Salipiger sp. CCB-MM3: one gene and its partner. Each later gene encodes a partner of the first gene's protein in a complex. Links are inferred from orthologs where the notes say so. Each region holds a gene or a part of one and is shown on either strand. Other genes may lie near its edges.

Region 1 (10,994 bases):
CAGAACCTGCTGAAGGACGAGGCTGATTGGGTGATGCCGCTCACCGAAGCTGATCTCGAGGGGCTGCCCGAATTTGTCGTCGATGGCGCGCGGTCGGCGGGCGAGGCTGGCGGGCATAACGGGCCGGTGATCACCCTGTCGCGCTCGCTCATCGTGCCGTTCCTGCAGTTCTCGCCCCGGCGCGACCTGCGCGAAACAGCGTGGCGAGCATGGACCTCGCGCGGCGAGAACGGCGGGGCGACCGACAACCGGGGCATCGCCGCCGAGGTGCTGAAACTGCGCGAAGAGCGCGCGGCGCTGTTGGGCTATCCCGATTTCGCCTCCTACAAGCTCGAGACCGAGATGGCGGGTAGCCCCGAGCGGGTGCGCGAGCTTCTGATGCAGGTCTGGCAGCCCGCCCGCGCCGCGGCGATGGCCGATCAGGCGCAGATGGAAGAGATGCTGCGCGAGGATGGGGTCAACGATGATTTCCGGGCGTGGGACTGGCGCTACTATGCCGAGAAGCGGCGCCGCGCGCTGCATGATCTCGATGAGGCGGAACTGAAGCCCTACCTGCAGCTGGAGCGGATGATCGAGGCGGCCTTCACCTGCGCCAACCGCTTGTTCGGGCTGGAGTTCCGAGCGCTGGATCAGCCGCTTTACCACCCCGATTGCCGGGCGTGGGAGGTGACGCGGAACGGCGAGCATCTGGCGGTGTTCATCGGGGATTACTTCGCCCGCGCTTCGAAACGGTCGGGCGCATGGTGTTCGGCGATGCAAAGCCAGGCCAAGCGCCCGGTCACGAAGGCACCCATCGTGATCAACGTCTGCAACTTCGCCAAGCCGTCCAAGGGCAAGCCGGCGCTGCTGTCTTATGACGACGCGCGCACGCTGTTCCACGAGTTCGGCCACGCGCTGCACCAGATGCTGTCGGATGTGGAGTTCGGCTCGGTCTCGGGCACCTCGGTGGCGCGCGACTTCGTGGAACTGCCGAGCCAGCTTTACGAGCACTGGCTGGAGGTGCCGGAGGTGCTGGCCGAGTTTGCCACCCATGCCGAGACCGGAGAGGCGATGCCCAAGGCGCTGCTCGACAAGGTGCTGGCGGCGGCGACCTTCGACATGGGCTTCCAGACGGTGGAATATGTCGCCTCGGCGCTGGTCGATCTGGAGTTCCATTCGGGCAAGGCCGCCGATGATCCGATGGCGAAACAGGCGCAGGTGCTGGAAAGCATCGGCATGCCCTCGGCGATCACCATGCGCCATGCCACGCCGCATTTCGCCCATGTCTTCGCGGGGGACGGCTATTCCTCGGGCTATTACAGCTACATGTGGTCCGAGGTGATGGACGCCGACGCCTTTGCCGCTTTCGAGGAAGCGGGCGGTGCCTTCGATCCCAAGACCGCCGCGAAGCTCGAAGAGTTCATCCTGTCGAAGGGCGGCTCGGTCGAGGCCGAAGAGCTTTACACCGCGTTCCGCGGTCGCATGCCCGGGGTCGAAGCGCTGCTCAAAGGGCGCGGGCTGGCGGCCTAGAACGCCTCGCGGGTGAGGCTGAACCCCTCATCCGCCAGCAGGTTCAGAACCCCTTCGGTGCCGCCCAGATGCGCGGCGCCGAAGGCGGCCACCACGGGCTCCTCGCTCTGCTCTGCAGCCTCCAGCAGCACCGGGATCCACGCGTGGTTGCGGGCGACCAGCAGCTGCGCCTCGGTTTCATCCATCATCTTGTCGACCTCGGCGGGGGCCTCGGGCAGGGCCCGGCGGGCGATCAGCCGAGAGATCACCAGCGTGTCGGCATGGGCCTCTTCGAAATAGGCGGCGAACATGGTGGCGAACTGGTCTTCGGCGGTTTTCGTGTCGAGGATGCCGGTGCGCAGCATTTCGAGCTGTTCCTCGATCGGCTCGGCGTTGAACAGGCGGAACACCGTGTCATAGCTTTCGAGCGCGCGGGTCGGCACGCCCGCACCCTCGGCCAGATCCTCGAGCCGCTTGTCGAGCCCGGTCTTGCCCTGCAGCTGCGCCATGGCACAGGGCGGCGTGGCGAGCATCATCGACAGGTACCAAGGCTGGAACTTTGCGGCGAGGATCGCCGGGATGCCGCGGTCGCGCGCCGCCTCGGCCAGCGCCTGCCACGTCTCTTCGGGCAGAAGGTCGGGCAGGCTGCTGTCCTTGAGCGTCAGCATCCCCGGATCCGCCGCCAGCGCCTGCTGCAGCTGGGTTTCATCGGCGCGGGTCATCTCCAGCAGCAGCGTGCTGGCGCTCTCGACCAGCGGCACGAGGCGCTCCACCGGCCCGTCGAGGCGCTGATCGCCAAGATGCATGGTGCCGATCAGATGGATCACCTCATCGCCGCGGGTGGCGCGCCAATGGTTTCCCGCCGGGAAAGGGATCTCGGCCAGCATCCGGCTGCGCTCGGCCTGTTCGGCCTCGGTGAGCGTGCCGCGCAGATCGCTGCCTTCGCAGGCGGCATGGAGCGCGGCGGGCGCGAGCATCAGGAGCAGGGCAATGAGCGGACGGAACATGCGGGGGCTACCTCACGGGGAACGCGGAACCGGGGCAGGCTAGGGCAGCGGCTTGCCAGCGGCAAGCGGCGGGGCGATGGTGGCGGCCATGTTGCGGGAAAGTGAACTCTATGCGCCGGTAAAGGCGCTTTTGGTCCGGCAGGGCTATGAGGTGAAGGGCGAGGTGGGCGCGGCCGACCTCGTGGCGGTGCGCGGTGACGAAGCGCCGGTGATCGTCGAGCTGAAGCTGAAGATCACGCTGGCGCTGTTTCATCAGGCGCTGGCGCGGCTGCGGCTGTCCGATCTGGTCTATATCGCGGTGCCAAAACCCGGCGGGCGCACGGCGCGGCGGGCGCTGAAGGACAATCTGGCCATGTGCCGGCGGCTCGGGCTGGGGTTCATCACCGTCAAGGACGGGCGCGCCGAAGTGCATTGCGATCCGGGCCCCTATGCACCGCGCAAGAGCAAGGCAGGGCAGGCCAAGCTGCTGCGCGAGTTTCGGCGGATCACCGGCGATCCCAACGACGGCGGCGCCACGCGGCATGGCATCGTCACCGGCTACCGGCAGGACGCGCTGCGCTGTGCGGCGTTCCTGATCGAGGCCGGCGAGAGCCGGGGCAGGGATGTGGTGGCGGCGACCGGGGTCAAAGTGGCGACGCGGCTGATGGCCGACAATCACTATGGCTGGTTTACCCGCGTGCGGGTGGGGGTCTACGATCTGACCGATGCGGGACGCGAGGGGCTGGTGCATTGGGCGGGCAGTTGGGAGGAAGAGGCGGCGGAGTGACGCCGCCCCTCGGGCCGTCTGCTTAGGCCTCGCTTGGCGTGGCTTGCAATTCTGCCTGTGCGGCGGCGGCGGCGCGTTTCGCGCGCTTGGCCAGCACGCGCTCTCGGTAGAGCGTGTAGAGCCCCGAGGCGATGATGATCCCGCAGCCGACGAAGGTCCACAAATCGGGCAGATCGGCGAAGACGAGGAAGCCGTAGAGGGTGCTCCAGATGATCATCGTGTATTGCACCGGCGCCATCACCACGGCCTGACCGACGTCGAGCCCTCGGATGATCAGGAACTCGCCAAGGCCCGCCGTCGTGGCGATGATCAGGCACATGGCCCAGACCCCAAGGCTGGGCGGGGTCTGCCAGATGAAGACCAGAGGCACCGAGCACAGCAGGAACGAGGTGAGCGAGGTGTAGCTGACCGTCGTGGCAATACTGTCCGCACCGCTGAGGTAGCGCGACAGAAGCTGCCGGGCTGCAAAGAAAAGCGCCGCGATGAAGGCAAAGCCGATGGCCGGGTGAAAGACGCCCATGCCCGGACGGATCACCACCAGCACCCCAATGAAGCCCGTGATCACCGCGGCCCAGCGGCGCGGCCCCACCGGCTCTTTGAGCAAGAGTGCGCCGAAGACGGTGACGATGAACGGCGCGGTGAAGGTCACCGCGGTGGCATCGGCCAGTCCGACAAACCGCAGCGACATGATGAAACAGGCGGCCGAGCTCAGAGCGATCACCCCCCGCAGCATCTGCAGCACCGGGTGCGGCGTGCGCAGGATATGGCTGCCGCGCATCATCAGCAGGACCATCACCCCGATGAACAGGCCCGACTGCCGGAACCAGATCACCTGCATCAGCGGCAGATGTTCGGTCAGCAATTTGGCCAGCATGTCGGTGATGCCGAAGCCGAAAAAGCCGAGCGCCATGAACAGGAAGCCACGGGTATTGTCGTGCGGCGGCTGCTGCAGCGGGGAGGGCGCCGAGATCGGCGCGTAGGGAATGGCCATGTGGGTCTCGATTCTGTGATCTCAGTCAGGTCACCACATTCGGCGGAGATATGCCATGGCCTGCGTGGCTTGCCTTGCGAGAGCGCCGGGCCGTGCACATGTCTCGGGCGCGGGTCGATGCGCTCTGCCGGGTGTCATGAAATTTTCTCGGACGGGAGTGTTGACTCAAAACGTGGGCCTGCCTAGCTATGCCTCGTTAGCACTCCACAAGGGTGAGTGCTAATGGCTCTCGGGTCAGACGCCGTCTGGCTATCAGCGGGGGCCTACAGGGACAACCTTTGAGCTATGGAGACTCGAAGATGGCATTCAAACCGCTTCACGACCGCGTGCTGGTTCGCCGCGTTGAGAGCGACGAAAAGACCAAGGGCGGTCTGATCATCCCCGACAGCGCAAAAGAGAAGCCCGCTGAGGGCGTAATCGTTGCCTGCGGCGAAGGCGCCCGCAAGGATTCCGGCGAGCTCATCGCGATGGCCGTGAAATCCGGCGACCGCGTGCTGTTCGGCAAATGGTCCGGCACCGAAGTGTCGATCGACGGCGAAGAGCTGCTGATCATGAAGGAATCGGACATCCTCGGCATCACCGAGGCGGCCTGATCCGCTGATCGCTCCGGGCCTGCGGGCCCGATACGCCTGACCTCAATACAGATTTAGGAGAACTCGCAGATGTCTGCAAAGGACGTGAAGTTCGATACCGACGCCCGCTCGCGCATGCTGAAAGGCGTGAACATCCTCGCCGACGCGGTGAAGGTGACCCTCGGCCCGAAAGGCCGCAACGTTGTGCTCGACAAGTCGTTTGGCGCACCGCGCATCACCAAAGACGGTGTGTCCGTGGCCAAGGAAATCGAACTGGAAGACAAGTTCGAGAACATGGGCGCGCAGATGGTGAAGGAAGTCGCTTCCCGCACCAACGACGAAGCCGGTGACGGCACCACCACCGCGACCGTTCTGGCTCAGGCCATCGTGAAAGAGGGCGTCAAAGCCGTCTCCGCGGGCATGAACCCGATGGACCTCAAGCGCGGCATCGACCTGGCAACCGCCAAAGTCGTCGAAGCCATCAAGGCAGCTGCACGCCCGGTCAACGACAGCAACGAAGTTGCTCAGGTCGGCACCATCTCGGCGAACGGCGAAGCCGAAATCGGCCGTCAGATCGCAGACGCGATGCAGAAGGTCGGCAACGAGGGTGTCATCACCGTCGAAGAGAACAAAGGCCTCGAGACCGAGACCACCGTTGTTGAAGGCATGCAGTTCGACCGCGGCTACCTGTCGCCGTACTTCGTGACCAACGCCGACAAGATGATCGCAGAGCTCGACGACTGCATGATCCTGCTGCACGAGAAGAAACTCTCGTCGCTGCAGCCGCTCGTCCCGCTGCTCGAGCAGGTGATCCAGTCGCAGAAGCCGCTGCTGATCATTGCTGAAGACGTCGAAGGCGAAGCGCTGGCGACCCTCGTGGTCAACAAGCTGCGCGGCGGCCTGAAGATCGCAGCCGTGAAAGCACCGGGCTTCGGCGACCGCCGCAAGGCCATGCTGCAGGACATCGCGATCCTGACCGGCGGCCAGGTGATCTCGGAAGACCTCGGCATGAAGCTCGAGTCGGTGACCATGGACATGCTTGGCACCGCCAAGACCGTGAACATCACCAAAGACGAGACCACCATCGTCGACGGCCACGGTGAGAAAGCCGAGATCGAAGCGCGCGTCGCTCAGATCCGCACCCAGATCGAGGAAACCACCTCGGACTACGACCGCGAGAAGCTGCAGGAACGCGTTGCCAAACTGGCAGGCGGTGTTGCTGTCATCCGCGTCGGCGGCATGACCGAAGTGGAAGTGAAAGAGCGCAAGGACCGTGTGGACGACGCTCTGAACGCCACCCGCGCAGCCGTGCAGGAAGGCATCGTCGTCGGCGGCGGCACCGCTCTGGTGCAGGGCGCCAAGACCCTCGAAGGTCTGGTTGGCGAGAACTCCGACCAGAACGCCGGTATCGCCATCGTGCGTAAGGCTCTGGAAGCTCCGCTGCGCCAGATCGCCGAGAACGCCGGTGTCGACGGCTCGGTCGTCGCAGGCAAAGTGCGTGAATCGGAAGACCTGAAGTTCGGCTACAACGCTCAGACCGACGAATATGGCGACATGTTCTCGTTCGGCGTGATCGACCCCGCGAAGGTCGTGCGTACCGCACTGGAAGATGCAGCTTCGGTTGCTGGCCTGCTGATCACCACCGAAGCGATGGTGGCAGACAAGCCGCAAAAAGACGCGCCGGCCGGCGGCATGCCCGACATGGGCGGCATGGGCGGCATGGGCGGCATGATGTAATCTGCCGGTCCATTAGGACGTCTGCCTTCGGGCAGCAGGCGGGGGGCTTCGGCCCCCCGTTTTGCGTTTGATGCGCCCTTGGCGAGGGGCGTCTCGGCCAAGGGCGGTGGGCATTTCGGCGCATCGCCGCCTTCGCCATTTTCCTTTCGCGGCCAGCGCGCTAGGCTCCGGAGCGAGAACCGCGCAAGGAGATCTGCGATGAAACTGCTGCAGGCCGGACCGTCCCCCTTTGTCCGTAAGGTGCTGGTGACGCTGCATGAAACCGGCCAGTACGAGGATGTCGAGATGGTGCAGGTCACCGCCTCTCCGCTGACGCCTGATCCCGCGCTGGTCTCGGCCAACCCGGTGGGCAAGATCCCCGCTCTGGTGCGTGCCGACGGGCCGACGCTTTACGACAGCCGGGTGATCTGCCGCTTTCTCGATGCCCGCGCCGAGGCCGGGCTCTATCCCGAGAGCCGCATCTGGGACACGCTGACGCTTGAGGCCACTGGCGACGGCATCATGGATGCCGCCGTGCTGATCATCTACGAGGAACGCTTCCGCCCGCGTGAGCAGGTCTCGATGGAATGGATCGAAGGCCAGTGGAGCAAGGTGAGCCGCGCGCTCGACGCGCTCAACACGCGCTGGATGAGCCATCTCGCCGGGCGCGTGGACATGGGGCATATCTCGGTCGCCTGTGCTCTGGGGTATCTCGATTTCCGCCATGACGCCCGCAAGTGGCGCGTCGGGCGCGAGGCGCTGGCCGAATGGTATGACGCGTTTTCCCAGCGTCCCGCGATGCAGGCGACCGACCCGATGGCCGCCGAGGCCTGACCGCGCCAGCCTCGCCTGACCGTGCGCCCCGTGGTTGCCAAAGGGCTTGCACGCGGGCGCGCTTGCGCTTAGCTGCCTGCACCCCCGAAATCCCAGCCAAGAGGGAGCCTCCCCATGCGGATGCGCGACACGTTCATCAAACCGATGCACCCCGAGGGACGCAAGTTCGTCGGCATCTTTGCCGCGATCACCGTGGTGCTCTTCCTGATCTGGGACCCGCTGGGCTGGATCGGCGTCGGCCTCACCGTCTGGTGCTATTACTTCTTCCGCGATCCCGAGCGCGTGGTGCCGCAGCGCCCCGGCCTGCTGGTCTCGCCCGCCGACGGTGTGGTGTCGCTGATCGAGCCCGCCGTGCCGCCGGCGGAGCTGGGCATGCCCGATGCGCCGCTGACTCGCGTGTCGGTCTTCATGTCGGTGTTCAACTGTCACGTGAACCGCACCCCGGCGACGGGCGAGATCGTCTCGGTGGCCTATCGCCCCGGCAAGTTCCTCAACGCCTCGCTCGACAAAGCTTCGGTGGACAACGAGCGCAACGCGCTGCGCATCCGCCTCGAGGACGGGCGCGAGATCGCAGTGGTGCAGATCGCAGGCCTTGTGGCGCGGCGTATCATGTGGTGGGTGAAGGACGGCGACCGGCTGAACCGTGGCGATCGGTTCGGTCTTATCCGCTTCGGCTCGCGTCTGGACGTCTATCTGCCCGAGGGGGTGGAGCCGCAGGTTGCCATCGGCCAGACCATGATCGCGGGCGAGAGCGTCATTGCCGACCTTGGGGAGCCCCTGAATGAATGATCAGAAGCCGACAGAGGATCCGAAGGTCCGCGCCGCCGAAAAGGTGACGCTGATCCAACTGCTGCCGAACGTGCTGACCGTGGTGGCCATCTGCGCCGGTCTCACCGCGATCCGCTTCGGTTTGCAGGGGTCTTACGAACTGGCGGTGCAGCTGATCCTGCTGGCGGCGGTGCTCGACGGGCTGGATGGACGTCTGGCGCGGGCGCTGAAGTCCGAAAGCGGCATGGGCGCCGAACTCGACAGCCTCGCCGATTTCCTCAACTTCGGCGTGGCGCCGGGGATGCTGCTTTATACATGGGCGCTGGAAGACAGCCGCAGCTTCGGCTGGATCGCGGTGCTGGTGTTTGCGGTCTGCGCGGTGGTGCGCCTTGCGCGGTTCAACGTGATGCGCAAGTCCGAGGACAAGGATCACGACAACGCCTATTTCACCGGCGTGCCCTCTCCGGCGGGGGCGCTTCTGGCGATGCTGCCGATGTATCTCAGCTTCGGGCTCGGTGCCGGGCCGATGTTCCCCGATCTGCTGCTGGCAGGCTGGCTGGTGCTGGCCGGGCTGGCGATGATCAGCCGCGTGCCCACGTGGTCGTTCAAGACCACGCGCATCTCGCGCCAGAACGTCAAATACGTGCTGGTCGGTGTGGCATTTGTCGGCGCTGCGGTGCTGACCTACGCATGGATCACCCTCGCGCTCTTCTGTGCGGCCTATCTCGTGGCGGTGGTGATCATGCTTCCGAAGAAACGTATGCGCGGCAGCGCGCCCGACTGAGCGGGACTGAGCAGGGAGGCCAAGATGGCCACAGACGAAGAGTGGGTCTATGACGAGGCCAGCGGCGAGTGGAAGCCCGCCTCCGAGGTGGCTGCGGCTGCGGTGGTCGAGGTGCGTGACGCTGCGGGCAACCTGCTGGCCGATGGCGATCAGGTGGTGCTGGTCAAGGACCTGAAGGTGAAGGGCGCGGGGCAGACGCTGAAGCAGGGCACGGTGATCCGTTCGATCCGGCTCACGGACAATCCCGAAGAGATCGACTGTCGCCACGACACGATCAAGGGTCTGGTCTTGCGCACCGAGTTCGTGAAGAAGCGCTAAGGCGGCTCTTCCGGCCCCGGTGCCACCCCAAAGCAAAAGCGCTCCCCGAGGGGAGCGCTTTGTCTTTTCCGCGATGGCATGGTGCCGATCAGAACTTCATCGACAGGCCGACGTTCAGCGCGTTGGTCTTGATGTCGGTCTTCAGCGTGCCGCCTTGGTCGAGATCGGCCTCGTTCCACGAGTAGGTGAACTGATACTCGCCGTAGACCGACCACGTGTCGTTGATCGGATAGCTTACGCCAGCAAGCAGGCGCGCGGCCGGGCCGGTGTACTGATACTCGAAGGTATCATCCGTGCCGCCGGTGGTGGCCACTTCGACATGCGGCACTGCAACACCAAGACCTGCACCGGCGAAGGGGGTCAGCTTGCCCCACTGCTCGGGCCAGCGGCGCATGGCGTTGACGGTCAGGATGTTGATGCCGTCGGTGAACTCCAGCGTCGAGAAGCCCGCATCGTCGCGGTCGTCCTCATTGGCATAGACCTTGGCGTGGGTGAATTCGAGCGCCCAGCCAAAGGTGTCGTTTTGCCACCAAGTGCCGCGCAGACCCCAGTAGGGGGGCATCTCGAAGGATTTGCCTTCCCAGCCGATCAGCTCGTCGAAATCGGCGCCGGTGCCGGGATACTCGCCGGTGATGCGGCTGTGCGGCGCGGTTTGCCAGCCGGTGTAGACCGAGGCTTCGAAGTCTTGCGCGAAGGCGGGTGCGGCGAGGCCGAGACCAAGCAGCGTGGTGGGCAGAATCAGGGCTTTCATGGCCTTGCCTCCATTTTGGGGAACATCTCTTAACTGGCTAATATCTTCCGCTGTGGCAGGGTTTCAACCGCGACACATCGGCACTCTGATGGATGTGACTGTTATGTTTGCTTTACGGACGATGGGCGGGCCGATAATACAGCCTATGGAAATGCTGCGTTCTTGCGCGGCCTTATCTGCGTGTCGGCCGGCCGCGAAACCGGCCTCTGAGGAATGGAGAAGACCCCGTGTCACAAGCAGAAGATCACGAAGGCACCAGAAGAGATTTCCTCTTCTATGCCACCGGCGGTGCCGGCGTAGTCGCCACTGGCGCGGCCGTCTGGCCGCTGGTCAACCAGATGAACCCGTCGGCGGACGTCCGTGCGTTGAGCACCATCCGTGTTGACGTGTCCGGGGTGGAGTCCGGCAGTCAGCTTACGGTCAAATGGCTCGGCAAGCCGGTGTTCATCCGGCGCCGGACCGAAGCGGAAATTGAGGAAGCCCGCTCGGTCACCATGGATCAGCTCGTCGACACCGAGGCGCGAAACGAGAACGTCGCCGCCGGAGCCGATGCCACCGACCAGAACCGCACCCTCGACGAGGCGGGCGAGTGGCTGGTCATGATGGGCGTTTGTACGCATCTTGGCTGTGTGCCTCTGGGCAATGCCGGTGATTATACTGCGGGCGGCGTCGGAGGCTGGTTCTGCCCCTGCCATGGTTCGCACTACGACACCGCTGGCCGCATTCGCAAGGGCCCGGCGCCGCAGAACCTTCACGTTCCCGTGGCTTCCTTCGTGGAAGAGACCACGATCCTGCTGGGCTAAGGGGAGGCGCTCATGTCTGGAATTCCGCACGATCACTACGAACCGAAGACCGGTGGCGAACGCTGGGTGCACAAGCGCCTGCCGATCGTCGGTCTGCTTTACGACACCATCATGATCCCCACACCCAAGAACCTGAACTGGATGTGGATCTGGGGGATCATCCTGACCTTCTGTCTGGCGCTGCAGATCATCACCG
Region 2 (11,055 bases), 180 kb from region 1 along the record:
TTTCAGGTGGATGCGGCGACCACCGCATGGATGGCGCCTTTCGCACTGGTGCTGATGGCCGCCGGGCTGGCGCTGTTCTGGGGCGTGGCCTTCTGGGGCGCTGCGCAGGCGCCGCGCCGCCCGCTCTTTGCGTTGGTGGTGACATGGACGCTGGCGGAGCTGCTGCGCGGCTTTGTGTTCACCGGCTTTCCGTGGGCGATGGTGGGCTACCTCTGGGAGCCGACCTCGGCCATTCAATGGGTCTCTGTGATCGGCTCTTACGGGCTCACCCTCGTGACGCTCGCACTGGCGGCTTTGGCCGCGCACGGGCTGCGCGGAGCGGTTCCGTCTGCAGGCGCCGCTGCGGCCGTGCTGGCGGCTTTGCTGGTCGGGGGCGCGCAACTGCTGCCGCCGCTGCAGGATCTGGCGGATCGGCCCGTGGTCCGGCTCGTCCAACCCAACGCCGCGCAGACCCAGAAATGGAACCGCGATTACATCCCGCTCTTCTTCGAGCGGCAGGTCGATTACACCGCCGCTCCGGCGAAACAGGGCCTGCCGCGCCCCGATCTGATCGTCTGGCCCGAGACCGCCGTGCCGACGCTGCTGGAAAACGCCGAGGACGCGCTGCGGGTCATCATCGATGCGGCGCTGCCCGCGCAGGTGGTTCTGGGCATCCAGCGCAGCGAGGGGCTCGACTACTATAACTCGCTGGCGCTGATCTCTCAGGGGCCAAAGGTCGAGGCGGTCTACGACAAGCACCACCTCGTGCCCTTCGGCGAGTATATGCCCTTCAAGTGGCTGTTCCGGCGCATCAACATCAGCGGCCTCGCCGCCCGTGCCGAGGGTGGCTACGCTGCTGGGCCGGGGCCTGAATTGCTCGATCTTGGCGGGGCCATGGGCCACGCGCTGCCGCTGATCTGCTATGAGGCGGTTTTCCCGCAGGACCTGCGCGCCGCTGCGCGACCCGATCTGCTGCTACAGATCACCAATGACGCGTGGTTTGGCAGCTTCTCGGGACCGTACCAGCATCTCGCGCAGGCGCGCATCCGCACGATCGAGCAGGGGCTGCCGATGGTGCGCGCGGCCAACACCGGCGTCTCGGCGGTGATCGACGGGGCAGGGCGGGTGCTGGAGGAACTGCCGCTTAATGAGGCAGGTTTCCTTGACGCCCGTCTGCCGCCGCCGCTACGCGCCACGCTCTACAGCCGCACCGGAGACCTGCCGCTTCTGGGCTTTCTGGCGCTGCTTATGCTGTGGGCCTTCTGGCCGCGCCGCCGCAATTTGGATTGACGCCGCTATCTCAGCGGCGTAGCGAGAGATATTCATATCCCTGTCACAACGGCTTCCTGGCGTGACAGCTGGTACCTAATGGAGCGCTTATGTCCCGACAGAACTATATCTTCACTTCGGAATCGGTCTCCGAAGGGCATCCCGACAAGGTGTGCGACCGGATTTCCGATGCGGTGCTCGACGCGCTGCTGGCAGAGGACCCGCTGGCGCGCGTCGCCTGCGAAACCTTCGCCACCACCAACCGCGTGGTGATCGGCGGCGAGATCGGTCTGACCGATCAGGAAAAGCTGCATGATTACATGGCGCATATTCCCGACATCGTGCGGGCCTGCATCAAAGATATCGGATACGAGCAGGACAAGTTCCACCACGAGACCGTCAAGATCACCAACCTGCTGCACGAGCAGTCGGCGCATATCGCACAAGGTGTGACCGGCGGCGGCAACCGTGACGAGGGCGCGGGCGATCAGGGCATCATGTTCGGTTACGCCACGAACGAAACGCCGGAACTGATGCCGGCGCCGATCCTCTACTCGCATGCCATCCTCAAGCGGCTGGCTGAGGCGCGCAAAACCGGCGCCGAGCCGATGCTCGGACCGGACGCCAAAAGCCAAGTCACCGTGCGCTACAGGGATGGCAAGCCGGTGGGCGTGACGCAGATCGTGCTCTCGACCCAGCACACCGACGAGGGGCAAAGCTCGGACGACATCCGCGCCATCGTCGAGCCCTACATCCGCAAGACCTTGCCCGAAGGCTGGATCTCGCCCGAGACCGAATGGTGGGTGAACCCCACCGGCAAATTCGTCATCGGCGGGCCGGACGGGGATGCGGGTCTGACGGGCCGCAAGATCATCGTCGACACCTATGGTGGGGCCGCCCCGCATGGCGGCGGTGCCTTCTCGGGCAAGGACCCCAGCAAGGTCGACCGGTCTGCAGCTTACGCGGCACGCTATCTGGCCAAGAACGTCGTGGCCGCCGGGCTCGCCGACCGCTGCACGGTGCAGCTGTCCTATGCCATCGGCGTGGCCAAGCCGCTGTCGATCTACGTCGACACCCATGGCACGGGCGATCTGGCTGCCGAGGCGATCGAACGGGCGATCCCCAAGGTCATGGACCTGACGCCGCGCGGCATCCGGACCCATCTCGACCTCAACAAGCCGATCTACGAGCGCACCGCCGCTTATGGCCACTTTGGCCGCGAGCCCGACGTCGACGGCGGCTTCTCGTGGGAGCGCACCGATCTGGCAGAGGCGCTGAAAAGCGAGGTCTGAGGCCGGGCAAATCTCTTCGAAGAGATTTGCAAATTCGACACGTCGAATTTGGCTGTCACACGACGGGCCGGTGGGAAACCTCCGGCCCGTTTCGCGTTCCGGCGCTGACCTATGGTCAATCCTCTCGCCGCATGCCATGGCAACGCCATGGATTTATGGATCATCGTCACCCTCAGCGCGGCCTTCTTTCAGACCCTGCGCTTCATGCTGCACAAGGTGCTGAGCGGCGGCGCGCTCACCGCCACCAGTTCGACCTTTGCGCGCTTCGCCTATGCCGCGCCGGCGGCGGTGCTGGTGGTCGGCGGGTACCTCATCGGAACCGGGCAGGGCTGGCCGGATCTGAGCCCGCTGTTCTGGGCCTATGCGCTTTTCGGCGCGCTGGGGCAGATCCTCGCCACGGTCTGTGTCGTGGCGCTGTTCCGGCAGCGCAACTTCGCCGTGGGCATCACCTTCAAGAAGACCGAGGTGATCCAGACCGCGCTGCTCGGCCTTTTGGTGCTGGGAGAGCATATCTCGGCTGCCGGTTGGGGTGCGATCCTGATCGGCCTCGTCGGGGTGCTGCTGCTGTCGGACACGCCGGGACCGGGCGGGCTGCTGCGCCGTATGGGCAGCCGGGCGGTGGCCTTGGGGCTGGCCTCGGGGATGTTCTTTGCGGTGTCGGGCGTGGGCTATCGCGGCGCTTCGCTGGAGATCGCCTCGGCCGCGCCGGTCCTGCGCGCCGGTGTCACGCTGGTCTGCGTCGTGGTGTCTCAGGCCATCGGCATGGCGCTCTGGCTGCGGGTCTTCGAGCCGGGGCAGATCACCGCCGTCTGGGCGGCACGGCGCACAGCGCTCTGGCTCGGCCTCACCTCCATGGCCGGAAGCCTGTCGTGGTTCACCGCCTTCACCCTGCAGACCGCCGCCTATGTTCAGGCATTGGGGCAGGTCGAACTGGTGTTCTCGCTCATGGCCTCGGCGCTGTTCTTCAAGGAGCGCATCACGCGGCGCGAACTCACCGGCATCGGGTTTTTGTGCCTGTCGGTGCTGATCCTCGCGCTTGTGCTCTAAAGGGATGCTCCGGGCGGGCCATAACGCCGGGATCCGGGTTGCGCCCGTGCCGGCAGGCTGACATTTTCCGCGCGAGAAAAGGAGCCCGCCTCATGTCCTTCACCCTTGCCACCTGGAACATCAACTCGGTCCGCCTGCGCGAGCCCATCGTCCTCAAGCTGCTGGCCGAGGAAGGGCCGGACGTGCTGTGCCTGCAGGAGACCAAGAGCCCGGTGGAGAAGATCCCGCTCGAGCAATTCGCGGCGCTTGGCTATCACCACATCGTGGCGCGCGGGCAGAAGGGCTACAACGGCGTAGCGATCCTGTCGAAGCTGCCGATCGTCGATGCCGGCGACCGCGATTTCGCCGCGCTTGGCCATGCCCGCCATGTCTCGGCGACGCTCGAGAACGGCGTGACCATCCAGAACTTCTATGTGCCCGCAGGCGGCGACGAGCCCAACCGCGAGGTGAACGTGAAGTTCGGGCAAAAGCTCGACTACCTCACCGAGATGCGCGACTGGTTCCACGCCGAGGCACCGCAAAAGTCCATCCTTGTGGGCGATCTCAACATCGCTCCGCGTGAGGATGACGTCTGGAGCCACAAAAAGCTGCTCAAGGTGGTCTCGCACACGCCCATCGAGGTCGAGCAACTGGCGCAGGTGCAAGACGCGGGCAAATGGGTCGACATCACTCGGCAGGACATCCCCGAGGGGCTGCTCTATTCGTGGTGGTCCTACCGCGCCCGCGACTGGGATGCGGCGGACAAGGGACGGCGGCTCGATCACGTCTGGGCAACGCCGGATATCGCGAGCGCCGGACACGGCTCGCGGGTGCTGCGCACCGCGCGCGGCTGGGAGAAACCGTCGGATCACGCGCCGGTCTTCGCCACCTTCGACCTCTGAGGCGATCCCTGAGACCCAAGCGATAAATTTCCGTGGCCGGCTGCTGCAAGGCCGGGCACTTGCGGAACAATTCGCGATGCGCTCTGGTTGAGGCGGGCCGGTAGACACTCTCCGGCGCGCAACAGCGGAGAGCGCGCATGGGCTCCAACACCACGATTTTTGCCGTCTTTCTGGCGGTGCTCCTGCCGCTGGCGGTGGCCTACGCCGTCTGGCGCGCGGTCTCGACGGCGCGCACGCCGCAGGGCGCAGCGGCTTGGACCGTCTTCCTGCTGGCGGCACCGTGGTTCGCCCTGCCGTCCTATCTCTTTTTCGGCCAGCACAAACTCCGCGGCTACCGCATCACCCGTCGCAGCAGCCGCAGGGTGCGCCGCGAGCTCGATGCCTTCTGTGCGCATTATCCGCCCGACAACAGCGATCCGGCCCGCTACCATTCTTTCGAGAAGCTGGCGGCGATGCCCGTGGTCGGGGGCAACTCGGCAGATCTGCTGGTCGATGGCGCCGAGACCTTCGACGCTGTCTTTGCCGCCATGGACCGGGCGCATAACTACCTTTTGGTGCAATTCTACACGATTGCCGACGATGATCTGGGGGATGAGCTGGCCGACCACATGATCGCCGCCGCGCAGCGTGGTGTTTCGGTGCGGCTGATCTTCGACGGTGTCGGCAGCTACGGTCTGCCCGGCGGCTATCTGACGCGGCTGCGCGAAGCGGGGGTGCAGGTGGTCGATCCAAAGAATGCGCCGGGGCCCACCTCGCGCTTTCAGATCAACTTCCGCAACCACCGCAAAACGGTGATCATCGACGGCCACGAGGGGTTTATCGGCGGTCACAACGTCAAGGACGACTACCTTGGCAAGAACCCCTCGTTCGGGCCGTGGCGCGACACGCATCTGCACCTGCGCGGGCCGATGGTGGCGCAGTTGCAACTGGTCTTTGCCGAAGACTGGCACTGGGCCACGCTGGAAAGCATCGGCGAAGAGCTCAATTGGCACCCCGACCGCGCGCCCGAGGATCTGACCGGGCTGGTGCTGCCCACCGGACCCGCCGACGACATGGACACCGGCGCGATGTTCTTCATCTCCGCCATGGCCGAAGCGCGCGAGCGGGTGTGGATCGCCTCGCCCTATTTCGTGCCGGACCAAGATGTGCTCTCGGCGCTGGTCTGCGCCGCGCTGCGCGGCTGCGACGTGAAGGTGCTGGTGCCCGACAGCATCGACCACTACCTGCCGTGGCTGGCCGCACACGCGTTTTTCGACGAGGTGCGCGCCGCGGGTGTCGATGTGCTGCGCTACAAGGGCGGCTTCGTGCACCAAAAGGTGGTGCTCGTGGACGATGATTTCGCGGCCGTCGGGTCGGCCAATCTGGATAACCGCTCGTTCCGGCTCAATTTCGAGACAATGGCACTGATTTTTGACCGGGGTTTCGCGCAGCGGGTGGCAAAGATGCTGGAGGCTGATTTCACCAGCGCCTACATCATGGAGAAGCCGCTGAGCGAACACCCGCGCTGGATCCGTCTGGCCGCGCCGTTCGCCCGGCTGCTGGCGCCAATCCTCTGAGGAAGACCCGTATGAGTGCCCCGCTGAAGATCGCAAGCTACAACATCCGCAAGGCCATGGGGATCGACCGCCGCCGCGATCCGGCGCGCATCCTGCAGGTTTTGGGGCAGATCGACGCCGACGTCGTGGTGCTGCAGGAGGCCGATCTGCGGCTTGGTCCGCGCCCCGCTGCAATCCCGCGCTTTCTGATCGCGCAAGAGACCGACTATGAGGTTGTGCCGCTGGCACGCAACGAGGTCAGCCTCGGCTGGCACGGCAATGCGATCTTTGTGCGCAGGGGGCTCGAGGTCACCCAGACCGCGCGCATCGAACTGCCCGGGCTGGAGCCACGCGGCGCGGTCATGGCGCGGGTCGAGGGGGTGAATGTCGTGGGCGCTCACCTTGGGTTGCTGCGCCGCTACCGGCTCAAGCAGATGTCGGAAATCCGGGATCACTTGGGCGATCTGCGCGCCGAGGCGGCCATCTTCGGCGATTTCAACGAATGGTCGGACGTGCGCGGCTATGAGCCGTGGGAGCGCGACTTCACACTCACCCTGCCGGGCCGCAGCTATCACGCCTCGCGACCCTTCGTCGCGCTTGATGGCGTGGCCTATGGCAGCAGCCTGACGCTGCATGCCGCCGGGGTCGAACAGTCGGGCGCTGCGCGGCGCGCCTCGGACCATCTTCCGATCTGGGCAGAGCTGACCCGCCACGCCTGAGCGGCGGCGGGCAGGGGGCCGCGCCCTTGCATCGCGCCCCCGCCTGCGCCATGTAACACGCCAAGCAAACCGCCGCAGCGGAGGACACAGCATGCTGGAACTGGGCAAGACCGAGGCCCCCAAGGCCGATCTCATCAAGGACGTCAGCGAAGCCGACTTCATGGCAGAGGTGATCGACGCCTCGCAGGAAGTGCCGGTGATCGTGGATTTCTGGGCGCCCTGGTGCGGCCCGTGCAAGCAGCTTGGACCGGCGCTGGAAGCCGCCGTCACCGAGGCCAAGGGCGCGGTGAAGATGGCCAAGGTCAACGTCGACGAGGCGCAGATGATCGCCGGTCAGCTGCGCATCCAGTCGATCCCCACCGTCTATGCCTTCTACAAGGGCCAGCCGATCGACGGCTTTCAGGGCGCGCTGCCGCCGTCGGAACTGAAAAGCTTCATCGACCGCGTGGTGCAGGCCTCGGGCGGTGATGCGTCGGGCGGGCTCGATGAAGCGATCGCCACCGCAGAAGAGATGCTGGAGCAGGGCGCCGCTGCCGACGCCGCGCAGGTCTTTGCCGCGATCCTCGAAGAAGACCCGCAGAACGCCAAGGCCTATGCCGGTCTGGTGTCCTGCTATCTCGCGCTCGATGACCTCGATCAGGCCGAAGCCGTGCTCAACGGCGCGCCGGTCGAGATCTCCAAAGCGCCTGAGCTGGAAGCAGCTCATGCCAAGATCGAGCTTGCCAAACAGGCCAGCAACGCCGGCCCGGTCGCCGAACTGACCGCGAAAGTCGAGGCCGACCCGGCGGACCTGCAAGCCCGTTTCGATCTGGCGCAGGCGCTCTATGCCCATGGCGAGACCGAAGACGCGGTGACCCAGTTGCTGGAGCTTTTCCGCCGCGACCGCGAGTGGAACGACGGCGCCGCCAAGGCGCAGCTTTTCACCATCTTCGAGGCGCTGAAGCCGAACGATCCGGTTGTTCTCAACGGGCGCCGTAAACTTAGCTCGATGATATTTGCCTGAGCGCCGCGGCGCTCTAGCTCGCAGGTCATGGTGAGACGAACTGATCTCCCGGGGATGATCCCGGTTTTCCCGCTTCCCGGTGCCCTGCTGCTGCCGCGCTCGCGCCTGCCGCTGCACATCTTCGAGCCGCGTTATCTGGCGATGCTGGATGACGCGCTGAAGACCGACACACGCCTGATTGGCATGGTGCAGCCGCTGGGCCACGACGAAAGCGAAACGCCCGCGCTGCAGCGCATCGGCTGCGCCGGGCGGATCACGCAGTTCTCGGAGACCGAGGACGGGCGCTACATGATCACCCTGTCGGGCCTGTCGCGCTTCCGCATCCAGAAAGAGGTGGAAGGGTTCACGCCCTATCGCCGCTGCGAGGTGGACTGGAACGGGTTCGAGCATGATCTCGACGCCCATGCCGACAGCGATGACAGCTTTGATCGCGGTGCTTTCCTGCGTCTGCTCGACCGCTATTTCGAAGCGCGCGGCCTGTCGGCGGATTGGGATACGCTCAAGGAAGCGGAAGACGAGTTGCTGATCAATTCGCTGTCGATGCTGCTGGATTTCGTGCCCGAGGAAAAGCAGGCGCTGCTTGAGGCGCCGCGACTGGCGTCGCGCCGCGAAACGCTTGTGACCCTGATCGAATTCGCCCTGCGTGGCGGTGAAGAGGACCTGATTCAATGAGTGAAGCTTCCGCCGAAGAGACCTTTGTCTTCGACCGCCGCATGCTTGAGGCGCTGGTCTGCCCGGTCACCCATGGGGTGCTGGAATATGACGCCGAGCAGCAGGAGCTGATCAGCAAGAACGCTGCGCTGGCCTTCCCGATCCGCGAGGGCATTCCGGTGATGCTGCTCGACGAGGCGCGGCGGATCGACGGCTGAACGCATTGGATTGATGCGCAGGTCTGGAAGATAGCGAGGGGCCAGCCCCTCGCGCTCCCCGGCGTATTTGGAAAGAGAAGAAGGGGCGCGGTCCGGGGAGGGCCGCGCCTCTTTCGCGTCAGATGTCCAGCGCAAGGGCGCGGGCGAGGATCGCCGGATCGACATTGCCGCCCGAGACGGTGCAGATCACCGCGTCGCCTTCGATCTGCCCAGGGCGGAAGAGCGCCGAGGCCAGCGCCACCGCGCCACCCGGCTCGGCGACGATTTTGAGGTGGCGCACGGCAAGTTGCATCGCCTTCAGCGCCTCTTCCTCGCTCACCGCCAGCCCGGGGCCGCAGAGCCGGTTGATGATCGGGAAGGTGAGATCGCCGGGCTGCGGCGTGACGATTGCATCGCAGATGTTGCCCCCCATGGCGGCGTTGCGCTGGATCGCGCCCGCCTCCAGCGAGCGCTTCACGTCGTCAAAGCCCTCGGGCTCGGCGGGGCGCACGCGCAGGCCGGGAGCCTTCGCCTCCAGCGCCAGCGCGATGCCCGAGGTCAGACCACCGCCGCCGCAGCAGACGATGACGTCGGCCTGTGTCACGCCCGCCTCGGCGGCCTGTTCGGCGATCTCCAGCCCGCAGGTGCCTTGTCCGGCGATCACTTCGGGCTCGTCGAAGGGTTTGACCAGCGTCAGCCCGCGCTCGGCAGCGAGCTGCGCGCCAAGCGCGTCGCGGTCTTCGGTCTCGCGGTCATAGGGTACCACCTCGGCGCCCAGCCCCTTGGTGCCCGCGACCTTGGCGGCGGGGGCGTCAGCGGGCATGATGATCACCGCCGGAACGCCAAACCCCTTGGCGGCGGCGGCGATGCCCTGCGCATGGTTGCCCGAGGAAAAGGCGATCACCCCTTTGGCACGCACCTCCGGATCGAGCGCCGAAAGTGCCGACCACGCGCCGCGGAACTTGAAGCTGCCGGTGTGCTGCAGGCACTCGGCCTTTATCAGCACGCGGCGCCCGGCGATCTCGTCGAGAAACGGGGAGGAAAGCAGCGGCGTGCGGCGCGCGTGGCCCTTGAGCCGCGCGGCGGCGGCTTCGATCCGGGTGATGTCCATCTGGGGAATGTCCTTGCTGTCTCGGTCTTTGGCGGACCCTGAGCCGCGATGCGGAGCAAGTCAACGGCGCCGGTGAGCCGGGCGGGGACTTGTCCCGCGCCGCCAAGCGCGCCAGAAGGGCGCCATGATCGAGCGGCGGCACGAAGAGAACGGCATGCGCTCGCGGGCGCTCTACTCGCCCTGCGAGGCCTATCGCTATGGGCTCGAGCGGGTCTGGGACCCGGCGCATCCGGGCGGGCTGCTGCTGTGGATCATGCTCAACCCCTCCACCGCCGACGAACGGCAGAACGATCCCACCATCGAACGCTGCCAGCGCCGCGCGCAGGCGCTTGGCTTCGGCGGCATGCGGATCGCCAATCTCTTTGGCTATCGCGCCACCAAACCCGCCGATCTGCGCCGCGCGCCCGCCCCGGTGGGTGCGGAGAATGACGCGCTATTGCTGCGCTGGCACGCCGAGGCGGGGCTGACGCTGGCGGGCTGGGGCGTGCATGGCGTGCATCTGGGACGCGGGGCGGAGATCGCGGGGGTGCTTTCGGGGGATCTGCATGTGCTTGGGCTGACCAAGGACGGCCATCCGCGTCACCCGCTTTACGTGTCCTACAGCCAGCAGCCGCAAATTTGGCAGCGCTCGCGTTAACCTTCGCGGGCGAATGCGCTTGGTTACCGCGCGGGGTGTCACTCAGACTTCCGGCTTCTCGCCTTGGGAGCTAAGGGATGCTGTTTCTGACCGGACTAATGGGCATGGCGCTGTTGGGCTCGCTGGCAATCTTCGCGTCGCCGGGCGGCGAGGGCGCGGACGAGAGCGGCGGCGATGACGCGGCCTCAGGGCCCGCAGAAGGGGGCGAGGAGGATGTGCCGCTGGACACCAGCCTGCTCGACCAAGTCAGCGCCAGTTTCGACACGGATTGGAACGCGGCGCAGAGTGATACGGGCCAGAGTGATCCCGGCCAGATCGAGACGAGCCAGATCGAGACGGGCCGTATCGACGCGGGAAGTGACGGGGCGGACATTCTGATTGGCACGCCGCTGACCGATCTTCTTGGCGGCGGTGCGGGCGAGGATTTTCTCGACGGGCGCGGCAGCGATGACGAACTGCTCGGCGGGGATGGCAACGACACGGTGCTGGGGGGCGAGGGCAATGACACGCTGCACGGCGACGCAGGCAGCGATGTGCTGCGCGGGGCGGAGGGGGATGATCTGCTCTTTGCCCATGACGGTGGCGGCGCGCTCGACGGGGGCGCGGGCGATGACGAGGCGCAGGGCGGGCTTGGCGCCGATCTGCTCCTAGGGGGCGCAGGGCAGGACGCGCTTTTGGGGCGCGAGGGCGATGACACGCTGATCGGTGGAAGCGGCGCCGATACGCTGTTTGGC

What was found.
Region 2: the proteins of groL (region 1) and metK are in contact, whole or in part, in a cryo-EM structure (PDB 8P4O), measured with the Escherichia coli proteins. The link is inferred for Salipiger sp. CCB-MM3 from one-to-one orthologs.

The regions. Positions count from the first base shown.
Region 1 is NZ_CP014595.1:1,167,839-1,178,832, reverse strand. What follows is about bases 4,355-7,237. They hold groL (chaperonin GroEL), read left to right. Parts: upstream 4,355-4,914; coding sequence 4,915-6,561; downstream 6,562-7,237. Other genes in these bases: AYJ57_RS05710 (glutathione S-transferase), read left to right, coding at 6,760-7,237; AYJ57_RS05720 (co-chaperone GroES), read left to right, coding at 4,552-4,845. In the rest of the region: AYJ57_RS05740 (M3 family metallopeptidase), read left to right, coding at 1-1,509; AYJ57_RS05735 (TraB/GumN family protein), read right to left, coding at 1,506-2,495; AYJ57_RS05730 (DUF2161 domain-containing phosphodiesterase), read left to right, coding at 2,584-3,261; AYJ57_RS05725 (DMT family transporter), read right to left, coding at 3,284-4,252; more of AYJ57_RS05710, read left to right, coding at 7,238-7,374; AYJ57_RS05705 (phosphatidylserine decarboxylase), read left to right, coding at 7,489-8,163; pssA (CDP-diacylglycerol--serine O-phosphatidyltransferase), read left to right, coding at 8,156-8,926; AYJ57_RS05695 (alkylphosphonate utilization protein), read left to right, coding at 8,951-9,244; AYJ57_RS05690 (outer membrane protein), read right to left, coding at 9,333-9,995; petA (ubiquinol-cytochrome c reductase iron-sulfur subunit), read left to right, coding at 10,223-10,798; petB (cytochrome b), read left to right, coding at 10,811-10,994.
Region 2 is NZ_CP014595.1:986,236-997,290, reverse strand. Bases 506-3,449 are described here. They hold metK (methionine adenosyltransferase), read left to right. Parts: upstream 506-1,358; coding sequence 1,359-2,540; downstream 2,541-3,449. Other genes in these bases: AYJ57_RS04855 (DMT family transporter), read left to right, coding at 2,688-3,449; lnt (apolipoprotein N-acyltransferase), read left to right, coding at 506-1,269. Also shown: more of lnt, read left to right, coding at 1-505; more of AYJ57_RS04855, read left to right, coding at 3,450-3,587; AYJ57_RS04850 (exodeoxyribonuclease III), read left to right, coding at 3,680-4,468; cls (cardiolipin synthase), read left to right, coding at 4,606-6,024; AYJ57_RS04840 (endonuclease/exonuclease/phosphatase family protein), read left to right, coding at 6,036-6,722; AYJ57_RS04835 (thioredoxin family protein), read left to right, coding at 6,814-7,725; AYJ57_RS04830 (LON peptidase substrate-binding domain-containing protein), read left to right, coding at 7,753-8,397; AYJ57_RS04825 (Trm112 family protein), read left to right, coding at 8,394-8,594; AYJ57_RS04820 (threonine ammonia-lyase), read right to left, coding at 8,713-9,684; AYJ57_RS04815 (DUF1643 domain-containing protein), read left to right, coding at 9,809-10,321; AYJ57_RS04810 (calcium-binding protein), read left to right, coding at 10,399-11,055. UniProt on the Escherichia coli protein: Catalyzes the formation of S-adenosylmethionine (AdoMet) from methionine and ATP.